DNA from 3 places in the Ruegeria sp. TASC047 genome. Region 3 is predicted to be linked to each of the others. Evidence: riboswitches for the same ligand, from Rfam matches in the RefSeq annotation. Region 3 holds a riboswitch; each other region holds the start of a gene.
The links. Region 3 has a riboswitch for cobalamin ahead of AC2FLO_RS02815 (DUF1636 family protein). Riboswitches for the same ligand answer to the same signal wherever they lie in the genome.
Positions count from the first base shown of each region.

Region 1: linked by a shared signal. The riboswitch ahead of AC2FLO_RS01165 (DUF4198 domain-containing protein) and the one ahead of AC2FLO_RS02815 (DUF1636 family protein) in region 3 are both predicted to bind cobalamin.
Region 2: linked by a shared signal. The riboswitch ahead of AC2FLO_RS14465 (hypothetical protein) and the one ahead of AC2FLO_RS02815 (DUF1636 family protein) in region 3 are both predicted to bind cobalamin.

Region 1 is NZ_JBXWQP010000010.1:15,435-18,707, reverse strand. It holds gene AC2FLO_RS01175 (sugar ABC transporter substrate-binding protein) at 1-264, opposite strand, end outside; gene AC2FLO_RS01170 (ROK family transcriptional regulator) at 502-1,692, shown strand; cobalamin riboswitch at 1,814-2,012, shown strand; gene AC2FLO_RS01165 (DUF4198 domain-containing protein) at 2,145-2,930, shown strand; gene cbiM (cobalt transporter CbiM) at 2,937-3,273, shown strand, end outside.
Region 2 is NZ_JBXWQP010000036.1:47,897-51,169, forward strand. It holds gene rsgA (ribosome small subunit-dependent GTPase A) at 1-381, shown strand, start outside; gene AC2FLO_RS14455 (alpha/beta hydrolase family protein) at 417-1,274, opposite strand; cobalamin riboswitch at 1,408-1,626, shown strand; gene AC2FLO_RS14460 (hypothetical protein) at 1,596-1,904, opposite strand; gene AC2FLO_RS14465 (hypothetical protein) at 1,903-2,124, shown strand; gene AC2FLO_RS14470 (protein-tyrosine phosphatase family protein) at 2,116-2,628, opposite strand; gene AC2FLO_RS14475 (DNA polymerase III subunit gamma/tau) at 2,801-3,273, shown strand, end outside.
Region 3 is NZ_JBXWQP010000019.1:66,162-69,434, forward strand. It holds gene cobN (cobaltochelatase subunit CobN) at 1-64, opposite strand, end outside; gene cobW (cobalamin biosynthesis protein CobW) at 68-1,123, opposite strand; gene AC2FLO_RS02815 (DUF1636 family protein) at 1,128-1,502, opposite strand; cobalamin riboswitch at 1,597-1,801, opposite strand; gene AC2FLO_RS02820 (NAD(P)-dependent oxidoreductase) at 1,904-2,899, shown strand.

The sequences.
Region 1 (3,273 bases), on a different contig from region 3:
GGCCTGCTGCACCGCCGGAACGATGGACGACGTATCCGACGCGGTCAGCAGGATACCCTTTGCGCCATCTAGAATGCAGGTTTCGATGGCCTGAACCTGAGTTTCGTGGTCGCCGTCGACTTTGCCGGCAAAGGCCTTCAGCGTCATGCCAAGCTCTTCGGCTTTAGCGGTCGCACCCTCTCTCATTTTAACAAAGAAAGGGTTGGTATCCGTCTTGGTGATCAGGCAAACGGTTTCACCTTCGGCCATTGCACTGCTTGCCATGGCCGAAACCGCCAGCGCCGTGGCGCCTGCAAGTTTCGCAAGTTTCATCGGTAGTCCTCCCAGTTTTCCCAATGCCCGTCAGGGCATACGTTTGACCGGGCGAAAACCGGCCCGATCGAACGTGAAAACCATCACAAGATTCGAATTTCGAGTCAATAAATAAATCACTCTTATTTATTATTGACAGAAAGGAAGGGTTTCAACATTGTCGTCATGAAGGGGATGGCCGTGTCTGCAATGAACTCTTTGGACAATACCACTGGCGTACGCGAGCCAGATATGCGCGGCACCAACCAAAGTGGAATGCGGGCCCGAAATGAACGGCTTGTCCTGTCACTGGTCCGGCGCCATCAGGCCCTCGCAAAATCTGAAATCGCGCGGATGACCGGGCTGTCGGCGCAGACGGTCTCGGTCATCATGCGCCAGTTGGAAACCGATGGGCTGCTTCTGCGCGGCGAACCGGTCCGGGGAAAAGTCGGACAGCCCTCGGTTCCCATGCGCCTGAACCCGGAAGGCGCTTATTTCTTCGGGCTCAAAGTCGGGCGGCGCAGTACCGAATTGGTGCTGACGGATTTCCTTGGCAATGTCAGGCACCGTGAGCGGCGGACTTATGATTTTCCGACGCCCGAGGCGACATTGAGCTTTTCCAAAGAAAGCCTCGACAAAGTGATGGCGTCACTGTCGCCCGAGGCGCGCAGCCGGATCGCGGGTCTTGGGATTGCGATGCCGTTCTACCTTTGGGACTGGGCGCAGACATTGCAGGTTCCGCAGGAGAAAATGGATCCGTGGCGTGACGCGGACCTGAAAGGCGCACTGGCCTCAAGCTATGACTTGCCGGTATTCCTACAGAACGACGCAACGGCCGCCTGCGGTGCCGAGCTGGTCTTTGGCCCGGCGGAAGGCCCACGAGATTTCCTGTATTTTTATGTGGGCTTCTTCATCGGGGGCGGGGTGGTTCTGAACGGCTCCATCTTTTCAGGGCGGGGAAATGCCGGTGCGCTTGGTCCATTGCCTGTGCCGGACGACGCAGGCGGAGTGAAACCATTGATAGATGTCGCCAGTCTTTATGTGCTGGAGCGCGCAGTTGGTGGGAATGCCGAAACAGCCGGCTCAATCTGGGAAACGACACAGCATTGGGACATACCGGAAACCCACCTTGAGAACTGGTTGAAACAGGCGGCGCACGGGATCGCACATGCCATCGTCTCGTCTTGCAGCCTGATCGACTTCGAATCTGTCAAGATTGATGGCTGGATGCCCGCAGGCATCAAGGCGCGGCTGGTGGAATTGGTTGAGGTCAAACTATCTGACATGAACCTGACCGGGCTTGAACGGCCCTTGGTGCAGGTGGGGACGGCAGGCCCGGATGCCCGCTCATTGGGGGCGGCCAGTTTGCCATTGTCGGAAAGATACCTGCTCGAAGGGTAGGTTCATTCCCGAAAAACCCCGACCTTTATCCAAAGCGGATCCGCCGGAAAAAGGGCATTGCCCGCTAAACTTTTTGACAGCCAGCGCAATTGATCGTTGACGGATGCCGAAGAAGTCTGGCAAGCCGCTCGGCATGTCCGGTTCCGGGGCGTGCTCTGGAATCAATAGGGAATGCGGTGCGGGCTTTGGCCCCATTCCGCAACTGCACCCGCAACTGTAAGCGGCGAGCAGGGCTGAAGTGCCACTGGTGTTAACCCGGGAAGGCCAGCCCAACGCTTTGACCCGCAAGTCAGGATACCTGCCGGACATGTGCCTTTGACAAGGGCACTCCTAATCGGCGACGGGATGAGCGTCGGAGCAGGATGCTTGAAAAAGCAGCTTAGCTTGGACGTCCCCGCAGTCAAAACGCATCTCGTACCGGGGTTGGTGCGATGGGACAAGGACGACTATTGATGACCAAGCTGCTTTCCGCAGCCGCTGTGGCGATAGCGCTTCCAGCGATCGCAAATGCGCATTTCCTGCTGGAATACACCGCTGACACCATGATCGACGCACCGGGGAATGTTCCGGTCAAGCTGATCTTTTGGCATCCGTTCTCGAACGGGCATGTCATGGATCTGGACAAGCCGCAGGAATTCTACGTGATCCACAACGGTCAGAAAACCGATCTGCTGGATACCCTGGAACCCGTACGTTTCACCGGCGGCGAAAACGAAGGCGCGGCATTCAAGGGTTATGTTCCCGTCAAACGGTCGGGCGACTATGTGTTGGTGACTGTTCCCCAGCCCTATTATGAGGAATCCGAGGATATCTATATCCAGCAGATCGCCAAGGCATTCCTGAACCGCAACGAACTGCCGACCGACTGGATGAACCCGGTGGGCCTGCCGGTTGAGATCATCCCGCTCACCAAACCAACCAACATCATCGCGGGTTCGACGTTTACAGGTCGGGTTATGGCCGAAGGTCATCCGGTTGCGGGTGCCGAGATCGAGATCGAGTACATGGCCGCAGAACCGGACATGGAAAGCGCTGCCGCCTCGGCTCCGACGGTCTCGCCGATGCCGGGTGGTGCATTGGTCGCAACTTCGGATGATAACGGGTATTTCACGTTCGGCGTTCCAAAAGCCGGATATTGGGGTTTTGCGGCGCTCGGCGCCGGTCCCGTGACCGAACACAACGGCAAAGAACTCAGCCAGGACGCGGTCATCTGGATCCGCGCCTGGGATTTGGAGTAACCGTAGATGCACATCGTTGACGGAGCCTTGTCCAACCCTGTCGTGATCGGCGGAGCCGTCGCTGCGGCGGGTGGGATTGCCATGGGCCTCAGGTCGCTGGATATTGATCGCATCCCCACTGCGGGGGTGCTGTCTGCCAGCTTTTTCGTGGCATCGCTGATCCATGTGCCGATTGGCCCTTCGTCAGTGCATCTGATCCTCAACGGAATGGCCGGGCTTTTGCTGGGCTGGGCCGCATTCCCGGCCTTGTTCGTCGGGCTTTTGCTGCAGGCCGTCTTCTTTGGCTTTGGCGGGTTGACGGTATTGGGGATCAACACCCTGAACATCGCGTTGCCCGCGGTTT
Region 2 (3,273 bases), on a different contig from region 3:
GCACGGGGCAGACACACGACAACGGTGCGCGCGTTGCACAGGATGGGTAACGGTGGCTGGCTGATCGACACGCCGGGAATGCGCGCATTGCGTTTGCTGGACGCTCAGGACGGGATCGACAACGTGTTCTCGGACATCACGGAGCTTGGCCAAAGCTGTCGCTTTTCGGATTGTCAGCACGAGACCGAGCCCGGCTGTGCCGTGCAGAACGCAATCGGCGAAGGCGTACTTGACCCGACCCGGCTGGACCGTTGGCGCAAGCTGCGGCGCGAAGATCAGCGAAACTCGGAAACCGTTGCCCAATCGCGGGCGCGGGACAAGGCGTTCGGCAAGATGGTGCGCGGTGTCATGCAGGACAAGAAGCTTCGCAAACGGCCATAACTGCAAGGTGTTAGGAAAACCTGCGTCGCGTCTGATCAGGCGATCAGGCGCGGCCAGACCGCGGCATTGCGACGGGCAAATGCTCCGATATGGCCTATTTCCGGCAGTCCGAATTCAGCAGGCTTCAGAAGGTGGCGTCTGGCCTCGGGGCCATACAGATCAGCAAGGCGCCAAACCGCCTCGGGCGGAACCATCTGGTCATCTTCGAACGTGAACAGATCCACTGGTACTCCCGAGCCGTTCCAACGCGCATCAGGCAATTCCTGCCCTACCTCGGGCACATAGTTCAGGGGGGCTGTGCACCATTTGCGCCATTGCCAGTAAACCGAGGCGGGCAGGTCCGACCCAAACCCGATTGCTTTGCCAGGCAGATAGCCAAGTGCCCGCACCATCAGCGGTGCATGGCCATACCAGAACAGCCCAGCCAACCCCCGATAGGGCCATGGGTGATCTTTCAAAGTCACCAGCCCCGAACACACACCGATCATTCGGTCGATCTGGTCGATATCCGGTTGCACCGGCCCCAGCATCGCACCGACCGAATGGCCGATGGTCCACTGCTGCGCCATTGGAAACCGCCTGCGCATTTCGGCCCGTGCCGCAGGCATATCGATCAACGCCCAATCCGCCATTGTCGCGGTTGCATCTTTCAGGTGGCCGACCAAAGAAAGCCCGTAGTCCCGATAGTCATAGGTCAGGCAAGCTATCCCCCGCTCGGCGGCCAGCCATCGCGCGAAGTGTTGATAATAGTCACGCGGCACACCCGTGGCACTGTTAAGTACGACAACGGTTTCCGGCTCACCCACTGGCCGATGCACCCGCGCCGACAAGGTCACAGACCCGGACGGAAAGCGGAAATCTTCGATCAACACCGTCTGTTCCGTATCCAACATGATCCCCGGCTTTCGCTGAAACAATCGGTATGCCTGCCTTCGATGCCGACGACACTAGGCCGGAACATAATCCGCATCCAGCATGACCAAACGTCCGGCCTAAAGATCGGCTTGACTCGGAACGCGATCAGGCGCTAGCGGTTGTGTGATGGTTTCCGGCCCCCACAAGAGGTCGGGATGAAAAGGGAACACGGTGCGGTTTGTCTGGTCACACAGATATCAACCAAGTCCGCGACTGCCCCCGCAACTGTAAGCGGTAAGCAATGCCGAAATACCACTGGCCCATGGGCTGGGAAGGTCGGCAGAGCAATGACCCGCAAGTCAGGAGACCTGCCATCGGAACTGAAACCGAAACTCGGGCGGGGTGTCCGTGCAGGTCCTGACAGCGAGATGCTGTCCCACCTGCCCCAATATCCAGCCCACCACGCGCGGAGGGCGCAGGATGATCTGGAAGACAAAGTCACACGAATACAGCGCAACAGTGTGCCAGCGGACGGGCAAAACCTGCCCGGCTTTGGCGCGACTGGCCCGCTCGACTTCCGAAGCCATGGCGCAGGCGGTTTCGGCCACCAGCGAGGATTTCGAGTTTGAAGGCAGAAGCGCGCTGTCACATTGCGCGGAAGGGTGCATGGCAACGATCCGAGCGCGATCCGACAGCGTTCGCGTTTTCTGTGGGGCGCACCCTGATACGGCAATTCGGGACCTGGATGCCTATGCCGATTTGATCTTCGGACCTATATTCAGCACGCTGCCCTCGGGCACTGTCGCGAACCCGCCTTGCGCCATGATCGAGGTTTCAATGATCCGGCCCCGGAAAACCGGCTACGCGCCCCAGCAGCTGTCAGCTTGATCCCACTTCCACCTGTGCCGGGGTGATCCGGGACGCCCAGGCCAGCTGCGTATCGGTTTCGACGGCGCAGGGGCGCACGGCCCGCAGGCGGTCCAGTGCGTCGCTGGCGCGTTCACCGCATTCAACCATCAGTCGGAGAACAATCATCCCGGATCTGCCGCACCCCCCACGGCAATGCACAAGAACCCGGCCACCGCCCGACAGCGCATGTCGGGCCGTGGCGCTGACCTCTGGCCAGGCCTTCTGAACCGCCTGCGTCGGTGCTCCAAAATCTTCGATCGGCAGGTGAACCCACCGGCTGGCACGGCTTTGGATGTCGCTGCCAAAGTGCTGCGCGCCATCCTGAAGCATTTCAACATCCGTCGTCATTGAAATCACAAGGCCCGGTTTCCACGCCGCAATCATATCCAGATCGCCGACGTAATCCCCGCCACGCCCGGGCATTGAAGTAAGGGCAAGCGTTCCGCCTCCGACCTGCAGAGCAAAAATGACCAGCTGCGACATGAAGTGCGTCCTCCCCCAAGGTACTCTTTAAGAAATGAGTCATTAAATCCGCTGGACCAGTTTAGTTGGAAACCAGCCCGTTTCTGAAACAAAAAATCATCGCGCCCCGCAGTGGACGCGGAGTGCCGCCGCCACTACGCTGTGCCGAAACACCGAATCCGAGCGAGAAGACATGACAGACACGCCAAGCCCCGCCTATCAGGTTCTCGCCCGCAAATACCGTCCGGAAACCTTTGCCGACCTGGTGGGTCAAGATGCTATGGTGCGCACCCTAAAAAACGCCTTCGAGGCCGACCGGATTGCGCAGGCCTTTATCATGACCGGCATTCGCGGAACGGGAAAAACCACCACGGCGCGGATCATCGCCAAGGGCATGAACTGCATCGGGCCGGATGGAACCGGAGGGCCGACAACCGAGCCTTGCGGTCAGTGCGAGCATTGCGTCGCAATCATGGAAGGTCGCCATGTCGATGTGATGGAAATGGATGCGGCCAGCCGTACCGGCGTCAACGATATCCGCGAGATCATCGACAGTGTCCGCTATCGCGCCGCCAGCGCGCGCTACAAGATCTACATCATCGACGAGGTTCACATGCTCTCGACCAGCGCATTCAACGCGCTGCTCAAGACGCTCGAGGAACCGCC
Region 3 (3,273 bases):
GGCCCAGATCGGTTGGGGTCTCGGTTTCCTCGAGCCCGTGGCTTTCGCGAAAGACGACGTGCATGACTTACTCGGCAACCTCGGTCACACCCACGAGGATATCACGGATTTCGGCTTCTTTGATGTCGTCATGCTCGGCAATCACGACCAGGCGCGAGCGGCGCTCTTCACCGGGCTCCCATGGGCGGTCGTATTGGTGACGAACTCGCGCGCCGACAGCCTGAACCAGCAGGCGCATCGGTTTGCCAGCGACGGCGGCATAGCCTTTGACGCGCAGGATATTCAGCTCAGTCGCAAGACGTTCGATTCTGGCTACCAGTTCCGCAGGGTCGGTCTGTTCCGGCAACTCGACGATGATGCTCTCGAAATCGTCATGCTCATGATCGTGATGGCCATCGTGATGTGACGGGCGCGCGTCCATGTCATCTTCGGCGGCAGCCTCAAGGCCAAGCACGACACGTACGTCGACGACACCCTCGGCGACCTCGACAACGGGAAGTGGCCGCGGTGCCTCGGCGGCGATGATCTGTTTGGCTTTCGCGACACCTTCGGGACCTGCCAGATCGGGCTTGGTCAGCAGGATGATATCCGCGCACGAGATTTGATCTTCGAACACCTCGGACAAGGGTGTTTCGTGATCGATCGAGTCATCAGCCAGCCGTTGGGCATCCACCGCTTCAACGTTCGGAGCAAAGCGACCGGCGGCCACGGCCTCGGCATCGGCCAGCGCGATCACGCCATCAACGGTAATTTTCGAACGGATATCAGGCCAATCAAACGCTTTCAGCAGCGGTTTGGGCAGTGCAAGGCCGGATGTTTCGATCAGGATGTGATCCGGGCGCGGTTCCAGCGCCATCAGCGCCTCGATGGTCGGGATGAAATCATCAGCCACGGTGCAGCAAATGCAGCCGTTTGCCAGTTCCATGATGTTTTCCGCAGGGCAATCCGGTATCGCGCAGGATTTCAGAATGTCGCCATCAACACCCACATCGCCAAACTCGTTAACAACAATCGCAAGACGCTTTCCCTGCGGGTTCTGCATCAGATGGCGCACCAGCGTGGTTTTGCCCGAGCCCAGAAAGCCGGTGATCACGGTGACGGGAAGTTTTTCTAGGTTCGACATGATCTCAGCCTCCAATCGGGGGAATGCGCGAGGCGCAGTTTTTGCGGAAATGTTCAGGACGGTCGCGCCACTTCACCAGACCATCGTCTGTGGCCAGATACTTGGTCACACCATCGATGATGACATCGACGTGATCGATTTCGTTCAGGTTCTCGTAAACAAAGGTCCAGCGATCCGGCCCGCCCCGAAGAACGATGGAACAGCCCTGATCGCAGTTCGAAAGGCATTCGACAGGTTTCAGAATGATGCCATCTGGCAGGGCAGCCTGTTCCAAGGCCTTGTGCAACAATGTGCCGGGACGCTCAGCGTCATCCTCGACGGGCAGACCCCGGCGGCAAGTCGTGCAGACCAGTAATTCTACCGGTGCGGTCTCGGTCATGTCTCTCATCCCCCCAAATCCTCTTCGCGGGGGACGGGGTTTCATGCGGGCACCACGTCTGCACATGGACCCGACACCGGAACACCCCGCCCGGTTTCAACTTCGGGTGTTGGCAGGTCTCCCGGCTTGCGGATGCCAGAGCGGTCGCTCTGTCGGATGTCCCGCCTTCCCGGCACAGGCCAGTGGCATTGGGCATCCTCTCCGGTCACGGTCGCGGGGGCGGCTGCGTTTGGCGGATGAACCGTTGACGCATTCCCTTTTCATCGGCTGTTGCCGACACCAACGTCCGGGACATGCGGCACCGCCGACCCGCTTGTCAAGCGGTTCGCGCGCAACAAATAAGCCAAGGTGAAAAAAGCGACCTGTAGGCGTCGTTCGGCGGCATGAAGTGCGTGTTCGGTATGTGGTCGCATGACGGGAAAACGACGAACTTGGAGATGCGTCATATGAAAGTGGGATTTATCGGTCTGGGTAACGTTGGCGGCAAGCTTTCGGGATCCCTTTTGCGCAATGGCATTGACCTGACTGTTCATGACCTGAACGCAGATCTGGTGGCCGAATTTGTCGCCAAAGGCGCAAAGGCGGCAGAAGGGCCCGCCCAGCTGATGCGCGATTGCGATGCGGTGATCACCTGTCTGCCGACTCCGGCAGCATCGGACGCAGTTATGAAGGAGATGTTGCCCGAAGTGGGCCCCGGCAAGATCTGGATGGAGATGTCGACCACAGACGAAGCCGAAGTCAAACGCCTCGGTGCCGAAGTCATTTCACGCGGCGGTGCAGCAGTGGATTGCCCGGTTTCTGGCGGGTGCCACCGTGCCGCGACGGGCAATATCTCGATCTTTGCGGGCTGTGACCGGGAAACGTTTGAACGAATTCTGCCGTTTCTGACGACAATGGGCCGCCGGGTTTTGCACACCGGCGAGTTGGGCTCGGCCTCGGTGCTGAAAGTGATGACCAACTATCTTGCCACTGCCAACCTGATCACCTGCGCCGAAGCACTGGTTACGGCAAAGGCTGCGGGGATGGATCTGAACACGACCTATGAGGCGATCAAAATCTCGTCCGGCACATCCTTCGTACACGAAACCGAAAGCCAGGTCATCCTGAACGGGTCGCGCGATATTTCCTTCACCATGGATCTGGTGAAGAAGGATATCGGTTTGTTTCAGGAGGTCGCCGACCGCGCCGGGGTGCCACTGGAAATCAACCCGGTGATGATCAACATCTTTAACGATGGTATCGCACGATATGGCGAACGCGAGCTTTCACCAAATATTATCAAACGGCTGGAAGAGGCAACCGGCCTGGATATCACCGCCCCGGGCTTTCCAGCCGAAATGACGGATGATGAACCGGAAGAGCCGGGATACGAGGTTGTGCCACAAGGGCGCGCCTGAGGGTAAGGCACATACCAGACTACATCGCGCCCCGTGAACGAGCAGGGGTAGGCAGGTGTTCCGAAAAAACACGCCATATCTGGCCCGCAGTTCGACAGAATCGCGGGCCATGAACGTCTGAAAATACCAAGCGTCACACGCGCGTACTGCGGGGGCAAGTCAGCGATTAGGATGTTGTTGGAGGCGAGTACCGGAATCGAACCGGTGTACACGGATTTGCAAAACTTAGTAAGCTACTGACGAAGATAGATAATTTGTTTAGACGAGGGGCGAAAATCGGCGGAACATTGCGTGAATGTTTAGACGGTTTTTCGATCAGAATTAGCGCCAAATATAGGCCGCAAACTCTCTCTATTCTTCACCTTAGACTGTGG